3 regions of the Caproicibacter sp. genome follow, and region 1 is predicted to be linked to each of the others. Evidence: predicted binding sites of a transcription regulator. Region 1 holds the regulator's gene; each other region holds the start of a gene.
What was found. Region 1 encodes Rex, which represses fermentation and respiration genes when NADH is low (regulators of the CRP and FNR family bind a similar motif). Its sites were predicted from a motif close to ATTGTTAANNNNTTAACAAT; they were not measured.

Region 1 (3,276 bases):
AAAGAAAAACAGAGTAATTCCCAAAAGGAGAACCGCGCCGGCGGCATCAAGAACGCCAAGCAGGAATTCCATTCGAAGCTTCCGCTCGTATTCGTCAGCCCATTTTTGTTCTTCCTGTTCAATCCCCGGCAAAACCGCCTGGGAAACGACATTTTTAGAAGACGGAAACAACTGCGGCGGCATGCAAAGGCGGACTTCAACCGAATGACCCGCCGGAATAGAAGAGGCCGTAAAACTGATTTGATCGTTGGAGTCAATCGACAGATTGCTTTTCACATCCGTATGCAGCCACGCGCGTACATCCTTTTTGTTGCCACCGGACGGAAAGCGGATCGTGCCGTCCATCACAGTGACGGGAAGGCTGAAATTGCTCGGAAGAAAATAGTTATATAAAACCGCCGTGTCCTGATAAACAGTGACAAGATTTTTAATTCTGTAAGTAAAGGTAAACGTCCGGACGCCTTTTTCAATCGAAGGCATAAACCAGCCGATTTCAACCTGATTTCCGGTTTGATAAAGGTAACATTGGTCCTGCATTTCATCGCCGGAAACACTTTCCGGGTCAACATCGCCCGCAAAGGAATAAGGAATCCCCCGGTCCTCGTCATAAACGGTTAAATCTGTAATTTCTGCGGACTCGCCTGCTTTTAAAGAAAAGGACTTATAGATGTTCCGATAGGGTTTGTTGCGGTCTTTTAAATTGATTTTCCATGTTTCAGAGACCGTCATGTCTCCGTTTTCCATCAAAGCCGCGGAAACGTTCAGCTTCTGCAACACTTGCCTTGAGTTTTTATCATAATCATCCGAGCAGGCGGTCAAAGGAAGAAAGCAGAACAAGACCGCCGTTAATAGGAAAAAGGCTCGCAGTTGTAATTTGGGGATAATTTTTCCGGCTTCCCTATGATTCATTATTGATTTCAAAATTTCACCTGCGGGACAGCCCGGTCCGCTTCCTCGATTTCAAAGTATTTTTTCTGGTTGAAATGAAACACCGACGCAATCAGATTTGACGGAAAACGCATGACGTATTCGTTGTATTTCATAGCCGTATCATTATAAAACTGGCGGGAAACGGCAATTTTGCTTTCTATTTCGCGAAGCTGATCCTGCAGATTCAGGAAATTCTGATTTGCTTTCAGATCCGGATACTGTTCCGCGGTCGCGAAAAGATTGACGATTGCCCTTGAAAGCTTGGCGTTATTCTCCATCGCTTCCTCCGGCGTTTTTGCATTCATCGCCGCGCCGCGCCATTTCGTCACTTCCGACAGGGTAGACTTTTCATGCGCTGCGTAACCCTTTACCGTTTCAACCAGATTTGGAATCAGATCAAATCTTTTTTTCAGTTGTACGTCCACCTGAGACCAGCTGTTGTCAACACGGACAGAAAATGAGATCAGCCTGTTGTAAGCCGAAACACACCAGACAACCAGTATCAGCAGTATTGCCAAAAGAATTGCGAGCGGAATCCAACCCATAGAATTACCTCCTTCTGTTTCACCTGTTTCTTATGATCCGATAAAGCTCAAAAAATATGCGGCTGCCTTTCTGCCGTTTATTTGGCAGACTGATCGGAAATCCGGTAGCATAAAGTCATAAGGCTATCATTCAGATGAACATTTTCAACAATAGCGTCGGGGTACTGCATGGAAAGATCATAATGGCTGAAATTCCAGAAATTGCGAATTCCGAGATTATAAAGCTGTTCAGCAAGTTGACTGGCCGCGGTTCTGGGCACACAGAAAATCGCCATGACCGGCTTTTCCTTTTTACAGAATTCCTCCAGACCCGCTACATCCCTCACTTTCAGGTTTGCAAGCTCCGTCCCAATTCGTTCCGGCGAATTGTCGAAAACTCCAATCAGGCGGAATCCCTCCGACTCAAACGACATATGGGTGCTGATTGCCCGGCCAAGGTTCCCGGCGCCGAACAGGATGGTGGGGTATTTACCGGAAAGGCCGAGTATATTGCCGATTTCGTCACAGAGCTGACTGACGATATATCCGTAGCCCTGCTGGCCAAAGCCGCCAAAACAATTCAGGTCCTGACGAATTTGAGAAGCGGTAAGACCCAGCTTAGCCGAAAGCTCCGTCGAAGAAATCCTCGTGACGCCTTTCTCTTTTAAATGAATCAAAAAGCGGTAATAACGCGGCAGGCGCCTGATTACCGACATAGAAACCTTTTCACGTCTTGACATGACGCATTCCTCCAATTCAAGTGAAACATGAAACTGATTAAAGCTGATCCATAGTTCTGCGAACGGCACCCAAAAAGGTTTCCGTATCCACCGTTTTTTTCATTTGTAACGTTGATATTCCCGATAAATCTCCCGTCATTGTTCCGCTTTCCACCGTCCGAATTGAAGCAAGCTCCAGCTTTTCGGCAAATTGAGACAGTTTCGGTATCCCGTCGAGTTCACCGCGCTTTTTCAGCGCGCCCGTCCAGGCAAACAAAGTGGCAAGCGGATTGGTAGAAGTTTTTTCTCCCTTTAAGTGCCGGTAATAATGGCGCTGAACCGTACCGTGGGCCGCTTCATATTCATAGACTCCCTTTGGCGAAACCAATACGCTGGTCATCATGGCCAGACTTCCGAACGCCGTTGCAACCAGGTCGCTCATGACATCACCGTCATAGTTTTTGCAAGCCCAGATGAACCCGCCCTCTGAGCGGATCACGCGCGCAACAGCATCGTCGATCAGCGTATAAAAGTAAGTGATTCCAGCCTTTTTGAACTTTTCCTCATAATCTTTTTGAAAAATATTCTGAAAAACATCTTTAAACCTGTGATCGTATGTTTTGGAAATCGTGTCTTTTGTGGAAAACCAAATATCTTTTTTTACACCAAGAGCATACTGGAAACAGGAGTGAGCAAAATTGGAAATACTCTCATCAAGATTGTGGACTCCCTGAACAATGCCGGATGACTGAAATTCATGGATCGTCATTCGTTTTTCGTTTCCGGCGGCATCCGTAACTACCAATTCCGCCTTTGAGCCCGCAGCGGCAGCCATTTCCACATTCCTGTATACGTCGCCGTAAGCGTGGCGGGCCACTGTGATCGGCTTTTTCCAGGCCGGAACCAGCGGCGTGATTCCCTTGACCAGAATCGGAGTGCGAAAAACCGTGCCGTCCAGAATCGCACGGATCGTCCCATTCGGAGATTTCCACATTTGGTTCAAATCATACTCTTTCACCCGGTCCGCGTTCGGGGTAATGGTGGCGCATTTAACACCGACGCCGAATTTTTCGATCGCCTGCGCCGCTTCAACGGTCACACGA
Region 2 (3,276 bases), on a different contig from region 1:
GACGACGACTTCGCATCCCGCGTCCTTAGCCAAAGGAAGAATAGCGCCGATCAGTTCTTTTGCTTCTTCCGGGGTTTTGTTCATTTTCCAGTTTCCCGCGATGACTGCTTTTCTGAGCTTTTTATTCATGACTGTAGCCTCCTGTATCATCATTAATGCGAATGAAAAGGAAGGGGCGGTTTGCCGCCCCTTCCGCCTTATTTATCGTTCAGGCAGGCGATTCCGGGCAGTTCCTTGCCTTCCAGAAATTCAAGAGACGCGCCTCCGCCTGTTGAAATGTGGGTCATTTTTTCCGCAAAGCCAAGCTTTTCAACCGCGGCGGCGGAATCGCCCCCGCCGATGATCGAAACGGCGCCGCTGTCGGCAACCGCCTTTGCGACGGCGACGGTGCCTCCCTCGAAATGCTCCCATTCGCTTACGCCCATCGGGCCGTTCCAGACGACGGTTCCGGCTCCGCAAATGGCGTCTGCGAACAGCTTGCGGGTTTTCTCGCCGATATCAAGGCCCATCCAGCCGTCCGGGATTGTATCGGAATTGACGGTCTTGTACTGAGCGTCCTTTTCGTATTCGTCGGCGACCACATTGTCCACAGGCAGCAGGAAACGCACGTTCTTTTCCTTCGCCTTAGCCATCAGGTCGGAAGCAAGGCCGACTTTGTCCTCTTCGCACAGAGAGGAGCCGATGGAATAGCCGAGCGCCTTCATAAAGGTGTAGGCCATGCCGCCGCCGACAATCAGCGTATCCACTTTGTCCAGCAGATTGGTGATGACGCCGATCTTATCCGATACCTTCGCGCCCCCGAGGATCGCGACGAACGGGCGTTTCGGGTTCGCGAGCGCGCCGCCCATAATGGTGATTTCCTTTTGAATCAGGTATCCGCACACGGCGGGCAGATACTCCGCGACGCCCGCGGTGGAGGCGTGCGCGCGGTGCGCGGTTCCGAACGCGTCGTTGACATAGATGTCCGCGAGGGAAGCCAGCTCCTTTGCAAAGGCGGGGTCGTTCTTTTCCTCTTCCTTGTGGAAGCGGACGTTTTCAAGAAGCTCCACTTCGCCGTCCTTCAGGCCGGCGGCAATGCTCTTCGCGCTTTCCCCGATAACGTCCTTTGCCATCTTAACCTCGGCGCCCAGCTTTTTAGACAGATAGCCTGCGACCGGCGCGAGGGAAAATTTCGGGTTGAACTCGCCCTTCGGGCGGCCCAGGTGAGAGCAAAGAATCACTTTCGCTCCGTGATCCCTCAAATAGCGGATTGTCTTCATGGCTTCGTCGATCCGCTTTGGGTCGGAGATGTTTCCCTCCGAGTCAAACGGAACATTAAAGTCGCAGCGGACCAGAACCCGCTTACCCTTTACGTCAATATCCTCTACGGTTTTTTTGTTTAAAGCGTTCATCAGATACCTCTCCTTCTCAACAGGCAGAATTTTGGGAGATCTTTTCGATATTGTTACCTTTCTAACAAACTTTTTCTATTATACAACCAACGAATGGCATTTTCAAGCATTTCCGGGTTTGCACTGGCACGAATTTTGGAAGAAAAGGGGATTCATTACCAGTGATATTGCCGAAGCTGCCCGCTGCACAGCATGCCGGGAAAATTCCATTGGCGAAGAACCTCGAACACGCCGACCGCGACGGAATTCGAAAGGTTCAGGCTGCGGGCGCCGGGGTTGTTTCTCATCGGAATCCGGACGCAGGAGTCCGGATTCTCGTAGAGCAGCTTTTCCGGCAGCCCGGCGGTTTCTTTCCCGAAGACCAGGTAGCACCCGTCCGGATAGGCCGGCTCCGTGTAAACGTGCTGCGCTTTGGTGGAAAAATAGAAAAAATTACCGGTATTGCGGCTGAAAAATTCGGAAAGACTCTCGTAACAGGTAATATCCAGAAGGTGCCAGTAATCCAGCCCGGCGCGCTTCAGCTTTTTGTCGTCGATCTGAAACCCCATCGGCCCGACTAGGTGCAGCCGCGCGCCCGTCGCGGCGCAGGTCCGCGCGACGTTTCCGGTGTTCTGCGGGATTTCCGGTTCCACCATGACAATATTCAGTTCCGGCATAGTATTCTCCTTTTTAATGAAAAAAATGTGTGATTTTCAGGACAGCTTTTCCAGCGTTTCACTTCAATATTTCGAAAGAAAAGAGGCAGAATAATGAAAGGGTGTAATCTCATTTATTTTACTCATACTTTTTTCTGTGTTTGGAGGTTTTATAGAATGTATAAGCAAACCATGGGCTTTGTCCGCGGGATCGGCACCGGCCTTGTCGCCGGAATGGCTCTTGCGACGGTCGGGAATCAGATGATGAAAAACAACCGCGGCTTCCGCAAACGCGCGAACAAAACGCTGCATACGGTCGGGGATCTGATGGACAGCATGCAGTATCTGTTTAAGTAGGAATATGAATCAAAACCCGAGGGGGACGGACTTATTATAGCCCGTCCCCCTTCCTTTGCGCAACCCTTTTCCGCGCGGGCTTCGCCGGCGAGTCCGTCATCAATAAAAATACTATGATGCTAATGAGAAGCGCGAAGAACTGGAAAATTTGTTACATAATTGTTCCACCGTGAGAATTTAGTGGAATCCTTGAAAATTCCTTGGAAATAAGGTAGGATAGAACAAGAAAAGAAAAAGGGAAGAGTTTCCTAGGGAAAGGGGTTCTGAACCCATGTCGGAAAATCCTTTGCAGACTGTCTTCCATACGGTATCCTACCGCCCGTTCGACGGCGGCGGGGAAAGGGATTCTCTTTTGGCCGCCGCGCGGGAAAAGGCGTTTTCCGGCAGCACGGCGAAAGGCTCGGCGCGCGGGGTGGAAGCCGGGCGGATTGTCCGCACGCGCTATAAGATCGGCGGGGGGGAATTCCGCTGGCGCAAGATTTCCGGCAAAACCGTGGTGCAGGAGGCGTTCCGCCGCCCGGACGGCTTTTGCCTTGTCAGCCGGAACCTTTCCGGAGAAATCGTATCCGAATCGGTGTACGGGACTCATCTTGAGTGGCTGCGCACCGCGTATTTCGCCGGGACCCCCGGCAGGCCGGAAGCCGTCCTGCGCCCGGTCGGGAATGGCATTGAACTGCTTTTATTCGATACAAACTCCGGCAGGTACCGCCGGGAGGAGCTGCTTTCATGCCCCGTGGCTCCCGGAACGGCGGCGCAGAGCTATGTCAACAGCGCCGCGGGCGGCGAGCCCAAGGTGCTGGCTCGCACCGGCGATGGCCTTTTCTGCTACTGCGGGAGGGCGGAACGGGAAAAGCGCCTTGCTCTTTTCTGGCGGCTGGAGGAAAACGGCGGCG
Region 3 (3,276 bases), on a different contig from region 1:
AGGCCGAGGTTGATCGCTTTTTTGCACTGACGAACCGCGATCGGAGCGTTCCGCGCGATTTTCCCGGCCAGCTTCATGCATTCGTCCATCAGCTGATCCGCCGGATATACCGCGTTGACCAGACCGATTTTCAGCGCCTCATCGGCTTTGACCTTGCCGCAGGTATAAATCAGTTCCTTTGCCTTGCCAACGCCGATTGTGCGCGCCAGGCGCTGTGTTCCGCCAAAGCCGGGCGTAATGCCGAGACCGGCTTCCGGCTGACCGAACAAAGCGTTTTCGGACGCAATGCGGATGTCGCAGCTGAGCGAAAGTTCACATCCTCCACCCAGCGCAAAACCGTTGACGGCCGCAATGACGGGGATCGGCAGGCTTTCAATCTTGCGGAAAACATCATTGCCGCGCTTGCTGAACACCCGGCCCTGTTCCTTTGTCATCGTGCTCATCGCGCCGATGTCCGCTCCGGCGACAAAGGCCTTCTGACCGGCGCCGGTAATAATCACGCAGCGGGTTTTCCCAAGGTCAATCGCGTCGACCGCCGCTTCCAGGTCGGCAAGGACTTCGGTGTTGAGGGCATTCAGAGCCTTTTCGCGGTCAATGGTAACGACCCCGACCAGATCCTTCTGCTCATACTTCACGTACCCCATCTTCATTGCCTTCTTTCCTAAAATGTTTCAGTTTGATGACTGATTAGCCTTCCATTTTAACAATGGTGGCAACGCCCATGCCGCCGCCGACACAAAGAGTCGCAAGGCCCAGCTCACTCTTTCTCCTCTTCATTTCATAAATCAGGGTGGTGAGAATACGCGCGCCGGAGCAGCCGACCGGATGGCCGAGAGCAATCGCTCCGCCGTTTACGTTCGTCTTGTCCATATCAAGCTTCAGGTCGTGTGCAACCGCAAGGGTCTGCGCTGCAAACGCTTCGTTGGCTTCCACAAGGTCCATATCCGAAACGGTCAGGCCGGTTTTCGCCATAATCTTTTTTGTTGCTTCAATCGGACCAAGTCCCATGTAAGCCGGATCAACGCCTGCCCACGAACCTGCAACCCATGTTGCCAGAGGCTTTACACCAAGCTCTTTCGCTTTTTCTTCCGACATAAGAACAACCGCGGAACCACCGTCGTCAATACCGGAAGCGTTTCCGGCCGTAACGGTTCCGTCCGGTTTGAATGCCGGCCTCAGTTTTGCAAGGCTTTCGATGGTCGTGCCGGGACGAATGTCCTCGTCTGTGTCAAACAGGACCGTTTGTTTCCTCAATTTAACTTCCATCGGGATGATCTCTTCTTTGAATTTGCCTTCTTTTAACGCCTTTTCGGCACGATTCTGGCTCATTACGCCATACTCATCCTGCATCTGACGGGTAATTCCATATTTTTCTGCGACGTTTTCCGCCGTAATTCCCATATGATAATGATTGAATGTGTCTTCCAGACCATCGTAAATCAGGGAATCAATCAGCTTGCCGTCGCGCATACGATAACCGAATCTTGCGTTTTTCAGCAGGTAAGGCGTGCTGGACATGTTCTCGATACCGCCCGCAACAATGACATCCGCTTCGCCGGCCGCGATCATTGCCGCAGCGACATTGATGCTTTTCAAACCGGAACCGCACATATTATTCAGAGTAAAAGCCGGTACCGGAATCGGAATGCCTGAGCCGACAGAAACCTGACGCGCAATGTTCTGGCCAACACCGGCCTGATAAACGCAGCCAAGAATGACTTCATCCACCTGATCCGGCGAGATACCGGCGCGTTTCATGGATTCCTTTACAACCGTCGTGCCAATATTAACCAAAGGCACATTGGAGAGAGTCCCACCAAATTTACCGATTGCCGTACGGCAAGCACCTGCTACAACGATTTTCCTTGACATAGGTTTTTCCTCCTTAAATTCCAACAAAAATTTCCGAACTACTATTTACAACAGACTATGTTAAATATATCACAATATATCCCGAGTTGCAAGGCTAGGTTTGAAAAATTTAACAAAAACTCTTGCGAAAACCGTTCAAATTATCCATATTGTGAAACAAATTCCGCATCGTGGATAATATGAAAACAGGCGCACTTGGCATGCGCCTGCCAGCCTTAAATTTTGGAGTATCCGTAACTATTCACAATCGCGTCAATCTTCTGCCCCTTTTGACAATACGGACAGTCAAGAACGGAGCAGGTAAAATAATTCGGTAAATCATCACTGGTAAAAATAGAGTTGACCTCTATGCCGCCGGTCTTTCCGATCGCGCTGAAAATCGCGGAGGTTCCTACGATTTTGCCGCCGTAATAACGGATGCATTCCAGCGAGCGGTTAATCGTCTTGCCGGTGGTTGCGGAAGCCACAAGTAAAAGAATGTTTTTGTTCCAGATCCGATCCTGGACATTGTCGCGGAACAGAAGCTGCCCATTGGGATATTCGGGGGTTATAATGCTGATGTCGGTTCCCTCATTCAGGGAGGAAATACCTGATTTTGAGAGTTCCTCCGCCAAAAAAGCACCGATTATTTCGCAGCCGTCCATACAGATGATCGTATCAACGGCCACGGAATTGATGTACTTTTCAGCCATGAATTCCGCTGCCTGTTTGGCAATTTTCTGCTGATGTTTAATGCCTGTCATGTCAATGTAATAGTTCACGTGAGAATGCGAGGTTGCAAAGTGCCCCGGGATAAGATTCAAAACAATATCCCGGTTTTTATCGCAATGAACTTGAACTGTTCTGCTTTCCATGACCGGCACACCACTTTCCCAATAAAAGTCGTAAATATTATAGCATTGATTCCCCAAAGGTGCAAGATTTTTTTACGCAATCTAGGGTATTCTGCATAATTTCACATCGCGGTTTTACGATTCCTGACAGCGGAACGCTTTTTGCTCAAAAAACAATTTGATTTCTTTTTGCATTCCGCTTATCGAACCCTGCACCAGTTCCTTCGGGCCGCCTCCCCTTCCGGAAAAAGCGGCGGACAGTTCTTTCGCATAGGGTCTGACGTCATTTGTGGGGTCGGACACGGCATATCGGTACCCTTTTGAATCACCGCCGGAAAAAACCGCGGCCGTCGCGGAACAGCGTTCCGACAAAATCAGCGCAAACCGGCGAAGCTCGTCCGGAGTCAGGTCGTCATCAAAGATCAGAATATTTCCGCAGCCCGGGGCAATAGCGCCCGCCTTCAACTGAAAAATTTCCGCCCGAAGGGCGGAAAGCCGCCGCTTTAAATCCGCGTTATCGCGCAGAACCCGTTCGACAGACTGTTCGATCTCCGCCGGCTTTGCGGAAAGC

Region 2: the regulator Rex is predicted to act here: its motif matches at 1,441-1,460, upstream of ACLQ3M_RS01085 (phosphoglycerate kinase).
Region 3: the regulator Rex is predicted to act here: its motif matches at 1,929-1,948, upstream of ACLQ3M_RS04995 (acetyl-CoA C-acetyltransferase).

The regions. Positions count from the first base shown of each region.
Region 1 covers NZ_JBJKOP010000036.1:363,493-366,768, reverse strand. The annotation lists gene ACLQ3M_RS10950 (DUF2207 domain-containing protein) at 1-774, opposite strand, end outside; gene ACLQ3M_RS10945 (LemA family protein) at 918-1,475, opposite strand; gene ACLQ3M_RS10940 (redox-sensing transcriptional repressor Rex) at 1,553-2,194, opposite strand; gene ACLQ3M_RS10935 (NADP-dependent isocitrate dehydrogenase) at 2,232-3,276, opposite strand, start outside.
Region 2 covers NZ_JBJKOP010000008.1:53,011-56,286, forward strand. The annotation lists gene tpiA (triose-phosphate isomerase) at 1-129, opposite strand, end outside; gene ACLQ3M_RS01085 (phosphoglycerate kinase) at 198-1,391, opposite strand; gene ACLQ3M_RS01090 (tRNA (cytidine(34)-2'-O)-methyltransferase) at 1,547-2,047, opposite strand; gene ACLQ3M_RS01095 (hypothetical protein) at 2,204-2,383, shown strand; gene ACLQ3M_RS01100 (hypothetical protein) at 2,655-3,276, shown strand, end outside.
Region 3 covers NZ_JBJKOP010000029.1:13,560-16,835, reverse strand. The annotation lists gene ACLQ3M_RS05000 (enoyl-CoA hydratase-related protein) at 1-644, opposite strand, end outside; gene ACLQ3M_RS04995 (acetyl-CoA C-acetyltransferase) at 688-1,872, opposite strand; gene ACLQ3M_RS04990 (phosphoribosyltransferase) at 2,088-2,726, opposite strand; gene ACLQ3M_RS04985 (alanyl-tRNA editing protein) at 2,841-3,276, opposite strand, start outside.